3 regions of the Pseudomonas sp. NyZ201 genome follow, and region 3 is predicted to be linked to each of the others. Evidence: predicted binding sites of a transcription regulator. Region 3 holds the regulator's gene; each other region holds the start of a gene.
The links. The regulator sigma-54, encoded in region 3, starts transcription at its own class of promoters, with help from an activator protein. The targets are predictions, from matches to a motif close to ANTGGCATNNANNTTGCTNT.
Positions count from the first base shown of each region.

Region 1: nirB (nitrite reductase large subunit NirB) is a predicted target of sigma-54. The motif match lies at 2,073-2,092, and genes of this name have one in related genera.
Region 2: ACPFMA_RS16215 (ammonium transporter) is a predicted target of sigma-54. The motif match lies at 1,621-1,640, and genes of this name have one in related genera.

Region 1 is NZ_CP187557.1:1,548,832-1,555,563, forward strand. Features, by position in the region: gene ACPFMA_RS07140 (molybdopterin-dependent oxidoreductase) at 1-1,870, shown strand, start outside; gene nirB (nitrite reductase large subunit NirB) at 2,242-4,800, shown strand; gene nirD (nitrite reductase small subunit NirD) at 4,800-5,159, shown strand; gene pcaQ (pca operon transcription factor PcaQ) at 5,293-6,225, shown strand; gene ACPFMA_RS07160 (FKBP-type peptidyl-prolyl cis-trans isomerase) at 6,403-6,732, shown strand, end outside.
Region 2 is NZ_CP187557.1:3,662,889-3,669,620, reverse strand. Features, by position in the region: gene ACPFMA_RS16225 (TonB-dependent siderophore receptor) at 1-1,305, opposite strand, end outside; gene ACPFMA_RS16220 (hypothetical protein) at 1,292-1,600, shown strand; gene ACPFMA_RS16215 (ammonium transporter) at 1,744-3,063, shown strand; gene ACPFMA_RS16210 (DMT family transporter) at 3,131-3,472, shown strand; gene ACPFMA_RS16205 (hypothetical protein) at 3,646-3,825, opposite strand; gene ACPFMA_RS16200 (ammonium transporter) at 3,837-5,195, opposite strand; partial or broken gene ACPFMA_RS16195 (methyl-accepting chemotaxis protein) at 5,406-5,981, opposite strand; gene ACPFMA_RS16190 (DUF1989 domain-containing protein) at 6,442-6,732, opposite strand, start outside.
Region 3 is NZ_CP187557.1:5,265,521-5,272,252, forward strand. Features, by position in the region: gene ACPFMA_RS23630 (KpsF/GutQ family sugar-phosphate isomerase) at 57-1,031, shown strand; gene ACPFMA_RS23635 (KdsC family phosphatase) at 1,031-1,552, shown strand; gene lptC (LPS export ABC transporter periplasmic protein LptC) at 1,561-2,133, shown strand; gene lptA (lipopolysaccharide transport periplasmic protein LptA) at 2,120-2,647, shown strand; gene lptB (LPS export ABC transporter ATP-binding protein) at 2,647-3,372, shown strand; gene ACPFMA_RS23655 (RNA polymerase factor sigma-54) at 3,550-5,043, shown strand; gene hpf (ribosome hibernation-promoting factor, HPF/YfiA family) at 5,125-5,433, shown strand; gene ptsN (PTS IIA-like nitrogen regulatory protein PtsN) at 5,446-5,910, shown strand; gene rapZ (RNase adapter RapZ) at 5,913-6,732, shown strand, end outside.

The sequences.
Region 1 (6,732 bases), 2.6 Mb from region 3:
GCCCTTCGTTGAAATCCACCCGGCCGACGCAGCCGATCTCGGAATCATCGACAAGGACCAGGTACAGATTCGCTCCCGTCGTGGCCAGGCGGTACTGCCGGCGCGGATCACTACCCGGGTGATGCCGGGCAACTGCTTTGCGCCGTTTCACTGGAACGATCTGTATGGTGAGCAACTGGCAATCAATGCACTGACTTGCGATGCGGTCGATCCGCTTTCCCTGCAGCCGGCCTTCAAGCACTGCGCCGTAGCCCTGACCCGGGTCGCTGGCGAGCGGATAGACGCCCTGGAACTGCAACCCGCCGTCACCGAGCCCCCTGACGACCGCCAGCGCCATTTGGTGCTTTGGGCCTCGCAGACCGGCAACAGCCAGACCCTCGCCGAGCGTTGCGCCAGGCATTTGCGGGCGGCCGGCCTGGCGGTGCACCTGGAATGCATGGATGCCGCGCGGCCGGAGCAGGTCGGTGCGGCCGCCAGCCTGCTGTTGATCGCCAGCACCTTCGGCGATGGCGAGGCGCCGGACAGCGGCGTGGCGTTCTGGCAGGCGCTGCAAGGCGAAGCCGGGGATTGGACCAGGCGGCCCTACGCGGTGCTGGCGCTGGGTGACTCCAGCTACGACCGGTTCTGTGGCTTCGGGCGCAAGCTGGACCAGCGCCTGGCCGAGCTGGGCGGCCAGCGCATGCTGGAGCGGGTGGACTGCGAGCCGGAGTTCGACGAGCCTTTCGCCGAATGGTTGGCGGCGCTGACGGCCACGCTGGCGAATGGGCAAGCACCGCTGGCGGTCGCCGAGAGCGAGACACCGGTGGTCGGCAAGTACAACCCGGTGCCTGCTCGCCTGCTGGACAACCGCCTGCTCAGCGGGCCGGGTGCCAGCAAGGAAACCCGGCAGATCGTCTTCGACCTGGGCGACTGTGGGCTGAGCTACCAGGCCGGCGATGCCCTCGGTGTGTGGCCGCGCAACTGCCCGGAACTGGTGGATGAATTCCTGCGGCGCACCGGCCTCGATGGTGACGCCGAAGTCGATTGCAAAGGCCGGATGCCGCTGGCCACTGCGCTGGCCGGACGACTGGACATCACCCGCATCACCCCGCGGATCCTGCAGAAGGTCACCGGCCTGCCCACGGACAAGGCTGCGCTCGATGACTGGCTGTGGGGGCGGCAACTGGTGGACCTGCTTGCCGAATTTCCCCTGGCGCTTTCCCTGGACGAGTGGCTGGCGCTGCTCAAGCCCTTGCAGCCGCGCCTGTACTCGATCAGTTCCAGCCCGAGGCGGCACCCGACGCAGGTTCACCTGACGATGTCCACCGTACGCTACGGGCGGCGCAAGGGCGTGTGTTCGAGTTTCCTCGCCGACCGCGCACAGGGCCTGCACGTCGACATCTTCCCGCAACCGACGGCCAGCTTCCGTTTGCCGGATAACGACGAGGTGCCGGTGATCATGGTCGGGCCGGGCACCGGCGTCGCGCCGTTTCGTGCATTTCTCCAGGAACGCGAGGCGCGACAGGCGCGCGGGCGCAACTGGCTGTTCTTTGGCGAGCAGCACCAGGCGTGCGATTTCTACTACCGGGATGAACTGCTGGCCTGGTGCGAGTCCGGCTTGCTGACCCGGCTGGACACGGCGTTCTCCCGTGACCAGGAACGGAAGATCTACGTGCAGCAGCGCATGCAGGAGCAGGGTGCGGAGTTGTGGCGCTGGTTGCAGGAGGGGGCGTTCTTCTACGTGTGCGGCGATGCTTCGCGGATGGCCAGGGATGTGGATGCGGCGTTGAAGGCGGTGGTAGCGGAGCATGGCGGGATGAGTATCGATGAGGCTGCCGCGTATGTGGCGCAGATGGGGAAGGACAAGCGGTATCTGCGAGATGTGTATTGATCTCTCGGTCCCCATCGCCGGCAACGCCGGCTCCCACAAGGTTCTGCATGCACCGCCACACTGTGGGAGCCGGCGTTGCCGGCGATGAGGCCGGGAAGGTCTGCAAAAAGACATGCTCCAAAACGGTGACTCCCGCACCAGCATGGTTCAGAAAATTCACCCGCTAAACCCTGAAATCCCCGGAAATCAGGCCCTGCCAGCACTTGGCACAGTCCCTGCTTTTACCTTTCCACAACGTCCCGGGTGGTCAACGTCGATCACCGCACCGGACCACAACGATCAAGACCAGGCAAAGGCGCCTGGAGCTTCGGCTCCAGGCGCCTTTTTTTGTGTTTTTTCCGGGGCACGCCCCGCACCGTGAGGAACCGCGCATGAACGCTTTCGCGTCCATCCAACAACGAGAAAAGCTGGTTATCGTCGGCAACGGCATGGTTGGCCATCACTGCGTCGAGCAATTGATCGAACGCGGCGCCCTGGGGCGTTTCGAGGTGCGGGTATTCGGCGAGGAGCGCCAGCGCGCCTATGACCGCGTGCACCTGTCCGAATACTTCGGCGGCAGCGACGCCGAAGCCCTGGCCCTGGGCGACGCCGGCCTGTACGCCGAACACGGTGTGGCCCTGCATCTGCACGAGGCTGTGCTGGAAGTGGACCGCGAGCGCCGCGAAGTGGTGACCAGCGCCGGCCGTTATGCCTACGACCGTCTGATCCTCGCTACCGGGTCCTATCCCTTCGTCCCGCCGATCGAGGGTTCCGAAGGCGCGGCGCGCCTGGTCTATCGCACCCTCGACGACCTCGACAACATCCGTGCCGCCGCCGCCAGCGCCCGGCGCGGGGTGGTGGTCGGTGGTGGCCTGCTTGGCCTGGAAGCGGCCAACGCCCTCAAGTCCCTCGGCCTGGAAGCCCATGTGGTGGAATTCGCCCCGCGCCTGATGCCGGTGCAACTGGACGCTGAAGGCGGAGCGGCGCTGCGTGCGCGGATCGAGGCACTTGGGGTCGGTGTGCACCTGTCCCGCGCCACCCAGGCCATCGTTGCAGGCGAGGAGTACCGCTACCGGATGAACTTCGACGGCGGCGAGTTCCTCGAAACCGACCTGATCGTGTTCTCCGCCGGTATCCGCCCCCAGGACGCCCTGGCCCGCGCCTGCGGTCTGGACGTAGCCCCCCGTGGCGGCGTGGTGATCGATGGCGAGTGCCGCAGCAGCGATCCGCAGATCTACGCCATCGGCGAATGCGCGTCGTGGAATGGCAGCGTATTCGGCCTGGTCGCCCCGGGCTACAGCATGGCGCGCAACCTGGCGGCGGCCCTGGCCGGGCAACCGTCGGTTGCCTTCGCTGGCGCCGATATGTCGACCAAGCTCAAGCTGCTGGGCGTCGATGTCGGTTCCATCGGCGATGCCCACGGCGCCACCCCGGGCTCGCGCAGCTACCGCTTCATCGACGAAGGCGGCAGCAGCTATCGCCGGCTGGTGCTGGACGCCAGCGGCAAGCGGGTGATCGGCGCAGTGCTGGTGGGTGACAACAGCTACTACGACACCCTGCTGCAATACGCCCAGAACGGCATCGCCGTACCCGCCGATCCTTCGGCACTGATCCTCCCGCAATCCTCCGGTGCCCCCGCCCTGGGCGCCGATGCCCTGCCGGACAGTGCGACCATCTGCTCCTGCCACAACGTCAGCAAGGGGGCGATCTGCGCCGCCATCGACAGCGGTTGCGCCGACCTCGCGGCGGTCAAGGGCTGCACCAAGGCGGCCAGCGGTTGCGGCGGCTGCGCGGCCTTGCTCAAGCAGGTGTTCGAGCATGAACTGACGGCGCGCGGCGTGGCCGTGGACAAGAGCCTTTGCGAACACTTCGCCTATACCCGCCAGGAGCTTTATGCGCTGGTGCGGGTGGAAGGCATCCGCGATTTCGACGAACTGCTCGCCCGCCACGGCAAGGGCCACCTGGGCTGCGACATCTGCAAACCCACGGTCGGCTCGATCCTCGCTTCGTGCTGGAACCAGCCGATCATGGACCCGGCGCTGGTGCCGCTGCAGGACACCAACGACACCTTCATGGCCAACATGCAGAAGAACGGCACCTACTCGGTGGTGCCGCGCATCCCTGGCGGCGAGATCACCCCGGACAAGCTGATCGTGATCGGCGAGGTGGCGAAGAAATACGATCTCTACACCAAGATCACCGGCGGCCAGCGTATCGACCTGTTCGGCGCGCAACTGCACGAACTGCCGCTGATCTGGGAAGAACTGATTGCTGCCGGCTTCGAGACCGGGCATGCCTATGGCAAGTCGACGCGCACGGTGAAGTCCTGCGTGGGCAGCACCTGGTGCCGCTACGGGGTGCAGGACAGCGTGAAGATGGCCCTGCACCTGGAAGACCGCTACAAGGGCCTGCGTTCGCCGCACAAACTCAAGTTCGCCGTGTCCGGCTGCACCCGCGAATGCGCCGAGGCGCAGAGCAAGGATATCGGCGTGATCGCTACCGAGAAGGGCTGGAACCTTTATGTCTGCGGTAATGGCGGCATGCGTCCGCGTCATGCCGAACTGTTCGCCACCGACCTGGATGACGCCACGCTGGTGCGGCTGATCGATCGCTTGCTGATGTTCTACATCCGCACCGCCGACAAGCTGCAGCGCACGTCGGTCTGGCGCGAGAACCTGGAGGGCGGGCTGGACTACCTCAAGCAGGTGATCCTCGACGACAGCCTGGGCCTGGCGGCCGAACTGGAAGCGCAGATGCAGCACGTGGTCGATCGTTATGAGTGCGAATGGGCAAACGCTCTCAAGGACCCGGAAAAGCTCAAGCGTTTCCGTACCTTCGTCAACGACCAGCGAGCCGACCCGGACCTGCACTTCGTCCGCGAACGCGGGCAGCGCCGGCCGATTGCCGCTGCCGAGCTGCACCTGATTCCCGTCACCGAGGAGGTGCTCTGATGAGCCAGACGAATGCTGTTGTGAACCCGCCGGTCGAATGGACGCCGGTCTGTGCCGAAACCGACCTGGTTGCACGTTCCGGGGTAGTGGTCTGGCACCAGGGCGCCCAGGTCGCGCTGTTCTATGTGCCGGGAGCCGAAACCGAGGTGCATGCACTGGACAACCACGATCCGCTCTCCGGGGCCAATGTGATCGGGCGGGGGTTGATCGGCAGCCTGAAGGGCGAGTTGGTGGTGGCGTCGCCGTTGTACAAGCAGCATTTCTGCTTGCGCGATGGGCGCTGCCTGGAGGATGAACAACAGGCTTTGCGGGTGTGGCCGGTACGGGTGAATGAGGGGCGGGTGGAAATCGCGGGCTGACATGTAACCGGGTTGCCCCACAGGTACAGCGGTGCTCTCGGGAACACTGGTGAACCTGTGGGAGCTGGCTTGCCAGCGATAGGGCCCTCAAACCCGGCACAAAAATGTCAGGACACAGATACACTCCCACCTCATGAACCTCGACACCCGCATCAAATTCCGCCACCTCCTGTGCTTTCTCGAAATCGCCCGCCAGGGCAGTTTCGCCAAGGCCGCAGATGCCGTGGCCATTACCCAGCCGGCGATTTCCAAGACCCTCAAGGAACTCGAAGACCTGCTCCAGACCCGCCTGTTCGAACGCGGCCGCCAGGGCGTCGAGCTGACCCCGGCCGGCGTGCGTTTCATGCGCTACGCAGGGCCTTGCGTGCAGGCCCTGCGCGAAGGCGTCAGCAGCCTGCGAGGCGAAGAGCACGCGCCGCCGCAGGTCAGGGTCGGCGTGTTGTCCACTGTCGAAAGCCTGCTCATGCCGGAGGTCATCCGCCGCCTGCACCAGCGCCATGCGGCCCTGGTAGTCAGCGTCGCCACCGGCCCCAGCGCCCATCTGCTGGCGCAGTTGCACGTGGGCGAACTGGACCTGGTGATCGGCCGCATGACCGACAGCCCGCAGATCCAGGGCCTGCTGTTCGAGCACCTGTACAGCGAGTCGATGTCGCTGGTGGTGCGTCCGGGCCATCCACTGCTGGCCAGCGACCCGCTGGAGCGCGCGCGCCTTGCCGACTACCCGCTGGTGCTGCCGCTGGCCGGCACCACGATCCGCAAGCATGCCGACAGCCTGTTCGTGCAATGCGCCATCGAGCAGCCGCGCCAGCGTCTGGAAACCCTGTCCCCGGCCCTGAGCCGGCGTTATGTGCAGGGTAGCGATGCGGTCTGGGTCGCGCCCCGGGATGCGGTGCGGGTCGATCTGGACCGCGGCGAGCTGCACGAGCTCGACCTGGGCGTCAGCGAACCCGGTGGTTCCGTGGGGATTTGCAGCAACGCGGCCTTGCCCGCCACGCTGCCGGCGCAATGGCTATGTGAAGTGTTGCGCGAAGTTGCAGCACAATACCGGGACGGCGACTACCCGTGAGGCCGGCTGCGACGCGCCTGCTGGCCTGGTGCCGCCCGGCTGCATGAAGAACTGTTCATGGTCCTGAACTTCCGGGGCTTTTCTCGTTCCTATTGCCGGTAGCCATTGGTCGTGGCCGCCTGATATTCTCGCGGCTTTACCCCGATTGCCCCTTTGGCGCATGAACAAGGAAATAGCATGAAACAGCATCGGTTGGCGGCTGCGGTTGCCCTGGTTAGCCTGGTCCTGGCGGGTTGCGATTCGCAGACCAGCGTCGAGCTGAAAACCCCGGCACAGAAAGCCTCCTACGGTATCGGCCTGAACATGGGCAAGAGCCTGGCCCAGGAAGGCATGGACGACCTCGATTCCAAGGCCGTTGCCCAGGGCATCGAAGATGCCATCGGCAAGAAAGAGCAACGCCTGAAGGACGACGAGCTGATCGAAGCCTTCGCCGCGCTGCAGAAGCGTGCCGAAGAGCGCCTGGCCAAGCAGGGCGAAGAGTCCGCTGCCGCAGGCAAGAAATTCCTC
Region 2 (6,732 bases), 1.6 Mb from region 3:
GCGCTCGGTCAGGGCCACCTGGTCCTGGATGAAGAACGCCCAGGTCTTGAGGTTTTCCTTGTCGTGGGTGGTGGTGCGGGTCAGGGCCGGGCGCGGCTGGCCGAGCACCGGATGGTAGATATCGATCGGGTAGGCGCTGGCGCCGGCTGCCGAACGCAGGATGATCGACTGGTAGTCGTAGTCCTCGTATTCGATGCCGGTGAGCAGGGTGTGGCTGAACGCCCCGGTGTCGAAGTGACCGGTCAGGTTCAACTGGTAATCGCGGTCGGACCATTCCAGCTTGCGCCAGTTGAAGTTGCGCCCAAGGGTGCGGCCATCGGCCTGGAGTGCGTTGGCTTCCACGGCGTTGCCTTGCAGCGACCCGTCCAGCCATTGCACGCCACCGGCCAGGGTCCAGTCGTCGTTGAGCAGATGCTCGAAGCGTACCTGGGCCATGTCGTTATCGTTATGCAGCAGGTTGTCGCTGCCTTTCTCCCACAGATAGGTGTCCCGCGAGGCGCTGCCCTGTTGCGTGGCATAGCGGGTCAGGCCGCGGTCCAGCGGATGGTTGTTGCGCATGAAGTCGCCTTCGAAAACGATCTTCGTGGCGTCGTTGACCTGCCAGCTGAGCACCGGCGCCACTTCGTAGCGCTCGCTTTCCACGTCATCGCGGAAGCTCTCGCCACCTTCGCCGAGCACGTTGAGGCGATAGGCCAGGCTGCCGTCCTGGTTGAGCGGGCCAGTGGCATCGAGGGTGGCGCGGTGCATGCCCTGGTCATCGAGCTGGCTGCCGACGGTGACCTTCGATTCGGGCAATGGCTGCTTGGTGACCACGTTGAAGGTGCCGCCGGGGTCGCCACGTCCATACAGGCTGGTGGCCGGGCCGCGGATCACCTCCAGGCGCTCGACGATGGCCGAGTCCGGCGCGCCAGGATAGCCGCGGTTCATCGGGAAGCCATTGCGGTAGTACTCACCGGTGGTGAAGCCGCGCACGGTGACGGTGGTCAGGCCCTGGGCCCCGAAATTGTTGGCCCGGCCAACGCCTCCGGCGTAGTCGAGGGCGTCCTGCAGGCGGGTTGCGCCGGTGTCTTCCAGCACTGCGCGAGGCACCACGCTGACCGACTGCGGCGTTTCGTGCAGGGCGGTGTCGGTGCGTGTCGCACTGGCCGACCGGGTGGCCTTGTAGCCCTGCACCGGCCCATCGGCGCGCTCGTAGTCGGCGCTGTCGTTGATGTTCACGGCTTCGAGCTGGAGGCTGGGTTCGGCGGCGAGGGCCAGGGCAGGGACGGCGTGGAGCAGGCAGAGCGAGACGATGGTACGGCGCATCGGGGTTGGAATCCTGACGAAATTTGTAGGACAAGAAGAAAATGCGCGCGGATATTATCTGCGAGTGTTTCTTGTTTGCAATCACTTTATTGGTGGACGGTATGCCGTAAATCCTGATGATCCGGACAGGAAAAGCCCCACGGCAGAGGGCTTGCAGCCGGAGCACCAAACTGGTGAAGGGTCAGCGTTGATTGCACTAAAAGAAACTAAATTTCCTATGGGGAATCGTTTCGTGCCCGCATGCCATGCCGCGTCCGCTCCGACAAACACCTTTGTTTTCAATCGATTGCCATGAATTCGTGGCGTTTTGCCCAACTTGGCAAGGCGCTTGCGTTGTCCCCCTGGCTATCAAACATTGCGGTGCGCCGCAGCGATAACGAATGCCGGCCCGTTTGACGCTGCGGTCACCGGCATGCCATCGATTGGAGGCAGTGGGCAATGATCCGGTATTCACCTGTGGTCCGCGGTACCTTGGGCCTTTCCTTGATGTTGGGCGCGACGTCGGCATTGGCCGAGGACGCGCCGGCGGCCATCGACAGCGGCGACACCGCCTTCGTGGCCCTGTGTTCGCTGGTGGTGCTGTTGATGATGTTGCCCGGCCTTGCCCTGTTCTATGGCGGCATGGCGCGTAGCAAGAATGTGCTGTCGATCCTGATGCAGGTGTTCTGTACCGCGTCCCTGGCCGCGGTGCTATTCGCGCTTTATGGCTACAGCCTGACCTTCACCGATGGCGGCTCGCTGCAGTCGTTCATCGGTGGCCTGGACAAGTTGTTCCTGCACGGGGTAGGCAAGGATTCGATCACCGGCACCATCCCTGAATACCTGTACTTCCTGTTCATGCTGCTGTTCGCCGCGATCACCCCGGCGATCATCGTCGGTGCGTTTGCCGAGCGCATGAAGTTCTCGGCGGTGATGGTGTTCATGGCCTTCTGGCTGACCCTCAACTACCTGCCCATGGCCCATATGGGCTGGGGTGGCGGCTGGGTGTTCAACCTTGGCGTGCAGGATTTCGCCGGCGGCAACGTGGTGCACCTGAACGTCGGCATCGCCGCCCTGGTCGGCGCCTGGATGCTCGGGCGCCGGCGCGGTTTCGGCACCCAGGCCCTGGCCCCGCACAACATGACCATGACCTACACCGGTGGCTGCATGCTCTGGGTCGGCTGGCTCGGCTTCTGTGGTGGCTGCGCCCTGGCCGCCAGCGGCTTCGCCATGCTGGTGATGGTCAACACCATGCTTGCCAGCTGTGCCGGTGCCCTTGGCTGGCTGATCGTCGAATGGCAATACCGCGGTCGTCCCAGCCTGTTCGGCGCGATTTCCGGGGCCATCGCCGGCCTGGTGGCAATCACTCCCGCCTGCGGTTTCGTCGGCCCTATGGGCGCCATCCTGCTGGGCTTCATCGCAGGGCCCGTGTGCGTCTGGTCGGTGGACAAGCTCAAGCCGATGATCGGCCTGGACGACGCCTTCGACGTGTTCGGCGTGCATGGCGTGGCAGGGATTCTCGGCGGCCTGCTGACCCCGGTGTTCGCCCTCACCGCCATCGGTGGCCAGGGCTTTGCCGAAGGTCGCGGGCTGATGGAGCAACTGGTGGTCAATGGCGGGGCGATCCTGTTCAGCATCGTCTTCTCGGCCGTCAGCAGTTGGGTCGCCTTCAAGATCGCCGCGGCGTTCTGTGGCGGGCTGCGGGTGGATGAAGAGTCCGAGGTGGACGGCCTGGACCTCTCCGCGCACGGCGAGGTGGGATACAAGTATTCCAACTGATCCCTGAGTGAAAACAGCGCCGGCGCTTTGTGCCGGCGTTTGCTTGTGTGATGAAAGGAGAAGGGCAGTGGGCTGGTTGAATGGATGGACGTATCTGCTGGCGGCCGGGGCCTGCGAAGTGCTGTATGCCTCGATCATTCCGCGTACCGATGGTTTTACCCGCTTGTGGCCGAGCCTGTATTGCGGGGTGTTCCTGGCCCTGAGCATCTACCTGCTGAGCCTGTCGGTCAGGGAACTGCCGCTGGGCCTGGCCTATGCGGTGTGGGTGGGGATCGGCACGCTGGGGACGGTGATCTACGGGAGTGTATTTCTCGGGGAATCGCTGGGTGTGCTGAAGGGCGTGTGCCTGTTGATGATCGTCGGCGGGATTGTCGGGTTGAAGCTGGTGGGGGATGGGCAGGTTGCTTAAGGTGGTGTGTTTGAGTGCCTCATCGCTGGCAAGCCAGCTCTGATAGAACAAAACATAACTCTTTGATTTGCAGGGACCTTGTGGGAGCGGGTTTACCCGCGATTGCTATTGTGAACTCACTACCGCAATCGCGGGTGAACCCGCTCCCACAGGGTCCGCGTCGCTTTGTGGCTTTACTTCAGCTTCGGTAGATCTTCGTCCGGCATCGCATAACTGTGCTTCTCATGCACGAATGTAGTCACCAGCGCATACAGCGTGGCGGCGATCACCACCAGGGTGATCACCGCCAGTACGGCAGGTTTGTCGGCAAAGGTAAATACGGCGCTGGCGCCTTCATAGGTACTGATGCTCATGGCGTTTCCCCTCAGACAGTGGCTTTGCTTTCAGCGATCATCACCGGCTTGGCTTTCACCGGCTCGCCATAGATCCCGCTCCATTCCGGATAGGCCTGGGCCGGTACTTCGGTGAGGTCCAGGCCACGCTCTTCGGCATGCGCCGGCACCCGCAGCACGCCCGCTTTCTTCAGTGCCCAGGACACCAGGTAGCCGGGAATGAACCCGAGCGACGCCATGACCACGGCACCGCCCAGTTGCCCCATGAAGCTGATCTCGGCCATGCCGTTCATGTTCGGGTAGCCGGACAGGAACACGCCACTGATCACCAGCCCGGCGAAGCCGCCGAAGCCATGCACGGCGAATGCGCCGACCGCGTCGTCGAGGCGGAATTTCAGCAGGAGGTTGTTGACCAGCGGCGCCACGGCGGCCACGCCCATGCCGATCAGGTACGCCAGGCCGGGGTGGTAGAGGTCCAGGCCGGGGGCCACGGAGATGATCCCCACCAGGCCGCCGGACATCATCCAGTACGGCTCGCGGCTGGTCAGGTAGGCGCCGATCAGGCCCCCGGCGAAGCCCATCAGGGTATTGAAGGCGAAGGCGGAGAGGGTGGTCGGCTGGCCGTAGATGTTGATCCACTGCGCGCCCGAACTGTAGATGATGCAGCCGCCGAGGAAGCCGAAGAAGCCGACGATGATCAGCATCAGCCCGACCACGCTCATCGGCATGCTATGGCCGACGATGGCGTTGGCGCTGCCGTCCGGGTTGAAGCGGCCGATGCGTGCGCCGAGGTTGATGACCACGGCCAGGGCGAAGAAGCCGGCGATCATGTGCACCACCCCGGCCGCGCCGACGTCGTGGTAGCCCCATTTGACCGTGAGCCAGCCCTCCGGGTGCCAGCCCCAGGCCGCGCCGAACAGCCAGAGCACCGAGCCGAGGAGGATGGTCATGATGATGAAGGCGCTCATCCGCGCCCGCTCGATGATCGCCCCGGACAGGATCGAACCGGTGGTGGCGGCGAACAGGGCGAAGGCACCCCAGAAGATGCCGGTGGCATTGTCCTTGATGTTCGGGCCCATCGCCTGGCTCCACGGCATCGCGGCGGCCAGGGCATCTATGCGCGGCACCAGGCCATCGGGGAAGGCGTTGTAGATGGCCCAGCCGAACAGGAAGAAGGTGGGGACGATGAAACCGAAGGCAAGGATGTTCTTGACGCCGGCAGCGAGGGCGTTCTTCAGGCGCGATGCGCCGATTTCGTAGGAGAGGAACCCGGCATGGATCAGGATCATCAAGGCGATGCACCACCAGTAGAAGATCTCCATGTTCAGGGTGTTGGTCATTTCGATCAGACCCTTCAATTCCTCCAGGGTCGGGGCTTTCTGTTCTTCCATCACTCGATCCTCGATGCAAATGCTTTAGGAATGTTGTGGTGGGCAGAGGGAAGTGGACTGCTTGCCTTTCAAGGCTTTTATTGTTGTGTGATTTCGGGAAGGTTCCGCGGCCCCTGTGGGAGCGGGTTCACCCGCGATCGCGTTGGTGAATCCACTATCGTAATCGCGGGTGAACCCGCTCCCACAGGGGCCGCGTTGTCTTCAGGACTGCAACATGTTCTGGATCTGCTGCACGGACTCCTGGGTCCTGCGGGCCAGGTTGCGCACCTCGTCCGCCACCACCGCGAACCCCCGGCCGCCTTCCCCGGCGCGGGCTGCCTCGATGGCTGCATTCAACGCCAGCAGGTTGGTCTGTTCGGCAATCCCGCGGATCACCCCGGCGACCTGGGCGATATGCCCGTAGGTGGCCTGGATGCTGGCCTGCTCGCGGTCATGCAGGCTGGCGGCGGTCTTCTCGTCGCTGATCTCGCGTACCGCACCGGTCACCCAGGTCAGCCGCCCCTTGGCATCGCGCAGGCAGCGCCCGCGCTCGCGGAACCAAACCTCGCCACGGGTCTTGTGGCGCATGCGGTATTCCACCGCGTAGACACCGTCGCCACCACTGTCGACCATCGAGGCATTGAAGGCTTTCATCACGTTCTTCAGGTCGTCGGCATTGACCACGCCGAAGTAGCTGTCCCAGCCATCGGGAAACTCCTCGCGGCTGTAGCCGATCAGGGCGCGGAACTGCTCCGACCAGCGAATCACGTTGTGCGGATGGTCCGGATCACCGTTGACCACGTTCATTGCCCAGCAGCCTTCGGTAAGGGTGCGCTGGGTCAATTCCCAGACCTGGCGGTCTTCGCTCCAGCGCTCGCGCTCGGCACTCAGCACCTGCAGTTGCTGGGCAACGGCATCGCGCTCCGTGGTCAGCTGCTGCACCCGCGCATCGGCCTCGGCCAGGCGCTGTTGCAGCGCATCCAGCTCATCCGCGGTGCACGGCGGTGCTACATAACCCTCGGCCTGCTGGCGAATCCGTTGCAGTTCGCCCCAGTCCCTTTGCAGATGTTCAAGCGTGCCGAGCAGCCGCGGCTGGCGCTGCAACAGGGGTGAATGGCCCGTAACAGAGCCATTGCGGGAAAGTTGTTCGAGCCATTGGCTGAGCTCGTTGGCCAGGTCGCTGGACGCTTTGCTGAACCACATCGTCAGGTTCTCCATGCAAAAGGGACAATCCCTGTCCCGATTACCTGCAATTTCCCATCCAGTTTCACCCACGCACCCGACGTTTTTCCGGATCGTAGGCTACGGTGCTGGCCGTTACGGTCGCGGAAAGGCGTTTCTGCTGGCCATCGAGCTTGCCTACCTCGACCTGCGTGCCCGGCGCGCAATGGGCTACGTCCAGGCGGCACAGGGCGATGTTGCGCCCCAGCACGGGCGAGCGGGTGGCGCTGGTGATGACCCCGACCTGGGCCCGGCCGACTCGCACGCAATCGCCGTGGGCCGCGGTTTCATTGCCCTCCAGCAGCAACCCGACAAGGCGCCGCTGCGGCTCGGCACT
Region 3 (6,732 bases):
TTTCGCGCATTACCGCTATAATCGCGCCCCTTTCATCAGGCAACCCGATTTCCGACATGAGCCAATCCACCGACCTGATCCAATCCGCGCAGCGCACCATCCGCCTCGAGATCGAGGCGGTGCAGGGTTTGCTCGCCCATATCGACGCCGATTTCGTCAAGGCGTGCGAACTGATCCTGGGCAGCAAGGGCCGCGTTGTCGTGGTGGGCATGGGCAAATCCGGGCATATCGGCAACAAGATTGCCGCAACGCTCGCCAGCACCGGGACCCCGGCGTTCTTCGTCCATCCTGCCGAGGCCAGCCACGGTGACATGGGCATGATCACCCGGGACGACATCATCCTGGCACTGTCCAACTCCGGCTCCACCGCCGAAATCGTCACCCTGCTGCCGTTGATCAAGCGCCTCGGCATCAAGCTCGTCAGCCTGACCGGCAACCCCGAATCGCCTCTGGCCAAGGCCGCCGAGGTCAACCTCGATGCCAGGGTCGCCCAGGAAGCCTGCCCGCTGAACCTGGCACCGACCTCCTCGACCACTGCCGCGCTGGTGCTGGGCGACGCCCTGGCCATCGCCCTGCTCGAGGCACGCGGCTTCACCGCCGAAGACTTCGCCTTCTCCCACCCCGGTGGCGCTTTGGGTCGCCGATTGCTGCTCAAGGTCGAGAACGTGATGCATGCGGGCGACGAGCTGCCACAGGTCAACCGCGGCACCCTGCTCAAGGACGCCCTGCTGGAAATGTCGCGCAAGGGCCTGGGCATGACCGTGGTGGTCGAGGCCGACGGCAGCCTGGCCGGGATCTTCACCGACGGCGACCTGCGCCGCAGCCTCGACCGCAACATCGATGTGCACAAGACCCTGATCGAAGAGGTCATGACCGCCCACGGCAAGACCGCCCGCGCCGAAATGCTCGCCGCCGAGGCCCTGAAGATCATGGAAGACCACAAGATCAGCGCGCTGGTCGTCGTCGACAAGACCGACCGTCCGGTCGGGGCATTGAACATGCACGACCTGCTGCGCGCCGGAGTGATGTGATGAATACCCTGTTGCAACGCGGCAAAGCCATCAAGCTGGCGGTTTTCGATGTGGATGGCGTGCTCACCGACGGCCGCCTGTACTTCCTCGAGGACGGCAGCGAGTTCAAGACTTTCAACACCCTCGACGGGCAAGGCATCAAGATGCTGATGAACTCGGGCGTGACCACCGCGATCATCAGCGGTCGCAAGACGCCCGTGGTCGAGCGCCGGGCGAAGAACCTCGGCATCCCGCACCTGTACCAGGGCCGCGAGGACAAGCTGGTGGTGCTGGACGAGCTTCTCGCCCAGCTCGGCCTAAGCTATGAAGAGGTCGCCTACCTGGGCGACGACCTGCCAGACCTGCCGGTGATTCGCCGGGTCGGCCTCGGCATGGCGGTGGCCAACGCGGCAGCGTTCGTCCGCCAGCACGCCCACGGCGTGACCCAGGCCCGCGGCGGTGAAGGTGCAGCCCGCGAATTCTGCGAGCTGATCCTGCAAGCCCAGGGCAACCTTGAAGCGGCAAACGCCCACTACCTGTAGAGCACGCCATGTTCAGCAAGAAGATTCGCAACATCGCGCTGTTCGGCGTGATTGCCCTGGTGTTCGGGGCGATCGGCTACTGGAACATCGTGCCCGAGCGCTTCCTTGACCAGCCAGCGGCCCAGGTCGACGAAAGCGCCATCGACTACTATGCGATCAATGCCCACAGTGTGCAGTTCCTGCCTGATGGCAAGCTGCAATACGAAATGACCGCGGACAAGGTCGAGCACCTCAAGGCCAGCGAAGTCACCCTGCTGACCAAGCCCGACCTGCAGATGTACCGCGGAACCACCTTCCCCTGGCACGTGCAGAGCGAGCGCGGCGAGGTCAACCCCGACGGAACCGAGGTGGAACTGATCGATTCGGTACGGGTAGCCCGCACCGACGAGAAGGATCGCACCACCATCATCACTTCCAGCCGCATGACGGTATTCCCGCAGAAGCAATATGCGCAAACCGAGCAAGACGTTAGAATCGACGGCGCCGGTGGCGTGACTACGGGCAAGGGAATGAAAGCGTATTTGAAAGACGGCAGGATGGACCTGCTGTCCAACGTAAGAGGACAGTATGAGGCTCGTTAAAACCCTCCCCTATTTGCTCAGCCTGAGCGCGGCACTGGGAAGCGCGAGCGCCTGGGCCCTGCCGAATGATCGCGAACAGCCCGTCCGCATCCAGGCCGACAGCGCCCAGATGGATGACAAGAACAAGGTCGCGACCTACACCGGCGACGTCATCATCACCCAGGGCTCGATGATGATCAAAGGCCATACGGTCACCGTCACCCTGAACCAGGCCGGCGATATCGACACCGCGACCTCGGTGGGCAACCTGGCCTACTTCGAGCAGCAGCAGGACGCCTCCAAGCCGGACAAGATGCAGGGTTACGCCAAGCAGATCCAGTACCAGGCGGGCAAGGACCTGATCGTCCTTACCGACCAGGCCAAGGTGATCAACGCCGGCAACACCACCGAGGGCGAGAAGATCGTCTACAACTCCAAGACCCAGGTCGCCACGGCCGGTCGCGGCGGCAAGGACATCAAGACCCCGCGCAATCGCATCGACATGGTGATCCAGCCGAAGAAGAAGGGCGAGTAATGGCGACCCTCAAAGCCCAGCACCTGGCCAAGAGCTACAAGAGCCGGCAAGTCGTGCGCGATGTCAGCCTGTCGATCGACAGCGGGCAGATCGTCGGCCTGCTCGGCCCGAACGGCGCCGGCAAGACCACCTGCTTCTACATGATCGTCGGCCTGGTCCAGGCCGACCAGGGCCGCGTGCTGATCGACGACCTGGACGTCAGCCACCAGCCCATGCACGGTCGCGCCCGCGCCGGCATCGGCTACCTGCCCCAGGAAGCCTCGATCTTCCGCAAGCTGTCGGTGGCCAACAACATCATGGCGATCCTGGAAACCCGCAAGGACCTCGATAGCGACGGCCGGCGCAAGGAGCTGGAAAGCCTGCTGCAGGAATTCCACATCAGCCATATTCGCGACAACCTCGGCATGAGCCTGTCCGGCGGTGAACGCCGCCGGGTGGAAATCGCCCGCGCCCTGGCCACCGCACCGAAGTTCATCCTGCTCGACGAACCCTTCGCCGGGGTGGACCCGATTTCGGTCGGCGACATCAAGCAGATCATCCATCACCTCAAGGCCAAGGGTATCGGTGTACTGATCACCGACCACAACGTCCGCGAGACCCTGGACATCTGCGAAACCGCGTACATCGTCAACGACGGCCAGCTGATCGCCGAGGGCGACGCGCAGACCATCCTCGCCAACCAGTTGGTGAAAGAGGTGTACCTCGGCCACGAGTTCCGGCTGTAGGTCGACATATCGGAGTGACCCGAGCGCTGGCATTGAGCCATTATTCCAGGCTTAATTGTTACAGCGCTCTAGGCAAACGCTACAATTTCAGGCATATAACTTGCTTAAAATTGGCGCCCAGCGCCCGTGTCGTAGATGGCGCATGCGCGCCGGCGAATAAGGTGTAAAGCCCCAGCCATGAAACCATCGCTCGTCCTAAGAATGGGCCAGCAACTGACGATGACCCCGCAGTTGCAACAGGCCATCCGTCTGCTCCAGCTCTCAACGCTGGACCTGCAGCAGGAAATCCAGGAAGCCCTGGAGTCCAATCCGATGCTCGAACGCCAGGAAGACGGCGACGACTTCGACAACAGCGACCCCATGGCCGACAACGCCGAGAGCAAGCCCGTCGCGGAGTCTCAGGAGAGCAGCTTCGAACAGTCCGCATCCACTGCGGAGAACCTCGAAGAAGGCGAATGGAACGAGCGCATCCCCAACGAACTGCCTGTCGATACCGCCTGGGAAGACATCTACCAGACCAGTGCCAGCAGCCTGCCCAGCAACGATGACGACGAGTGGGACTTCACTACCCGCACCTCGGCCGGCGAAAGCCTGCAAAGCCACCTGCTCTGGCAGCTCAACCTGGCACCGATGTCGGACACCGACCGCCTGATCGCCGTCACCCTGATCGACTGCATCAACAACCAGGGCTACCTCGACGAGACCCTGGAGGAAATCTGCGACTCCTTCGACCCTGAGCTGGATATCGAGCTGGACGAAGTCGAAGCCGTCCTGCACCGCATCCAGCAGTTCGAGCCTGCGGGCATCGGTGCGCGCAACCTGGGCGAGTGCCTGTTGCTGCAACTGCGCCAGCTGCCCGCCAGCACGCCGTGGATGAACGAAGCCCAGCGCCTGGTCAGCGACTACATTGACCTGCTCGGCAGCCGCGACTACAGCCAGCTCATGCGCCGCATGAAGCTCAAGGAAGACGAGCTGCGCCAGGTCATCGAGCTGGTGCAGAGCCTGAATCCGCGCCCCGGCTCGCAGATCGAGTCCAGCGAGCCGGAATACGTGGTGCCCGATGTCATCGTGCGCAAGGACAACGAACGCTGGCTGGTCGAACTGAACCAGGAAGCGGTGCCGCGCCTGCGGGTCAACCCGCAATATGCCGGCTTCGTCCGCCGCGCAGACACCAGCGCCGACAACACCTTCATGCGCAACCAGTTGCAGGAGGCGCGCTGGTTCATCAAGAGCCTGCAGAGCCGCAACGAGACCCTGATGAAGGTAGCGACCCAGATCGTCGAGCATCAGCGCGGCTTCCTCGACCATGGCGACGAGGCCATGAAGCCGCTGGTGCTGCATGACATCGCCGAGGCGGTGGGCATGCACGAGTCGACCATTTCCCGCGTCACCACGCAGAAATACATGCACACCCCTCGCGGCATCTACGAGCTGAAGTACTTCTTCTCCAGCCACGTCAGTACCTCCGAAGGGGGTGAATGCTCCTCCACCGCCATCCGCGCGATCATCAAGAAACTGGTTGCTGCGGAAAATCAGAAAAAGCCATTGAGTGACAGCAAGATCGCTGGTTTACTGGAGGCACAAGGCATCCAGGTAGCCCGTCGCACCGTCGCCAAGTACCGCGAATCCCTTGGCATTGCGCCATCGAGCGAACGCAAGCGATTGATGTGACATTCCCTGAGATGTGCCATCGCAATTCAGTGGCAGGCGCAACACCTGCCTCTTTATGCACGGCAATAAAGGAGAAGCAGTATGCAAGTCAACATCAGTGGACAACATGTAGAAGTTACTCCACCGCTTCGTGACTATGTCGAGCAGAAGCTCAAGCGCCTGGAGGGTCATTACGACCGCATCACCAACGTTCAGGTCATCATGAAGGTCGAGAAAATCCAGCAGAAAGTGGAAGCGACCTTGCAGATCCCTGGTGGCGAGGTGGTAGCGAACGCAGAGCACGAAGACATGTATGCCGCAATCGACCTCCTGACCGACAAGCTCGACCGCCAACTGAAAAAACACAAGGAAAAACAGCAAAGCCTGCTGCAAGGCGCAGCGGCCCGCTGATCCCACTCATCCATGATCCGACTTGAATCCATCCTGACCCCCGGCCGTTCCCTGGTGAACGTGCCGGGAGGCAGTAAAAAGCGCGTACTTGAACAGATCGCCAACCTGATCGGGACGGACGTTCCCGGACTGGACCGACAGGAAGTGTTCGAAAGCCTGATTGCCCGCGAGAAACTGGGCTCCACGGGCTTCGGCAACGGGATCGCGATTCCTCACTGCCGGCTCAAGGGCTGCGCCAGTCCGGTCAGTGCCTTGCTGCACCTGGATGCCCCCATCGATTTCGACGCCATCGACGGCGCCCCGGTAGACCTGCTGTTCGTCCTGCTGGTCCCGGAAGCCGCCACCGATGCGCACCTGGAGCTGCTGCGCCAGATTGCCAGCATGCTTGATCGCAAGGAAATTCGTGACAGGCTGCGCGCCGCCGACAGCAGCACCGCCCTGTACCAGGTTGTCCTGGACGGGCAGAACGAGTCCTGAGCATGCGCCTGGTCATCGTCAGCGGCCGTTCCGGATCGGGCAAGAGCACCGCCCTCGATGTCCTGGAAGACAACGGCTTCTACTGCATCGACAACCTCCCCGCCGGCCTGCTGCCGCAGTTGGCGGAAAGCGCGCTGATCAACACCGAATTGCTGCAGCCGCGGGTTGCGGTATCGATCGATGCTCGCAACCTGCCCAGCCACCTTACACGCTTCCCCGAATTGCTGGAGGAAGCGAGATCCAGGCATATCCAATGTGATGTGCTTTACCTGGACGCCGATGAAGACACCCTGCTCAAGCGCTTCTCCGAAACCCGGCGGCGTCATCCGCTGACCAACCAGGACCGTTCGCTCGCCGAAGCGATACGGGTCGAAAGCGAACTGCTGGGCCCCATCGCCGACCTGGCGGACCTGAAGATCGATACCACCAACCTGAACCTCTATCAGTTGCGTGACTCGATCAAATTGCGCCTGTTGAACCAGCCCGAGCCCGGTACCGCCTTCCTGATCGAGTCCTTCGGATTCAAACGCGGCATGCCGGTGGATGCCGATGTGGTGTTCGACGTGCGCTGCCTGCCGAACCCGTACTGGAAACCGGAACTGCGCGAGCACTCCGGCCAGGACCAGCCCGTCATCGATTACCTCGCGGCACAACCGGATGTGGAAGAGATGTTCCAGGACATATCGTCCTACCTGCTGAAATGGTTGCCACGCTTCGCCGCCAGCAACCGCGCCTACGTCACCGTTGCCATCGGCTGCACCGGCGGTCACCATCGCTCGGTCTACCTGACCGAACGCCTGGGCCAGTTGCTGCAACCCATAT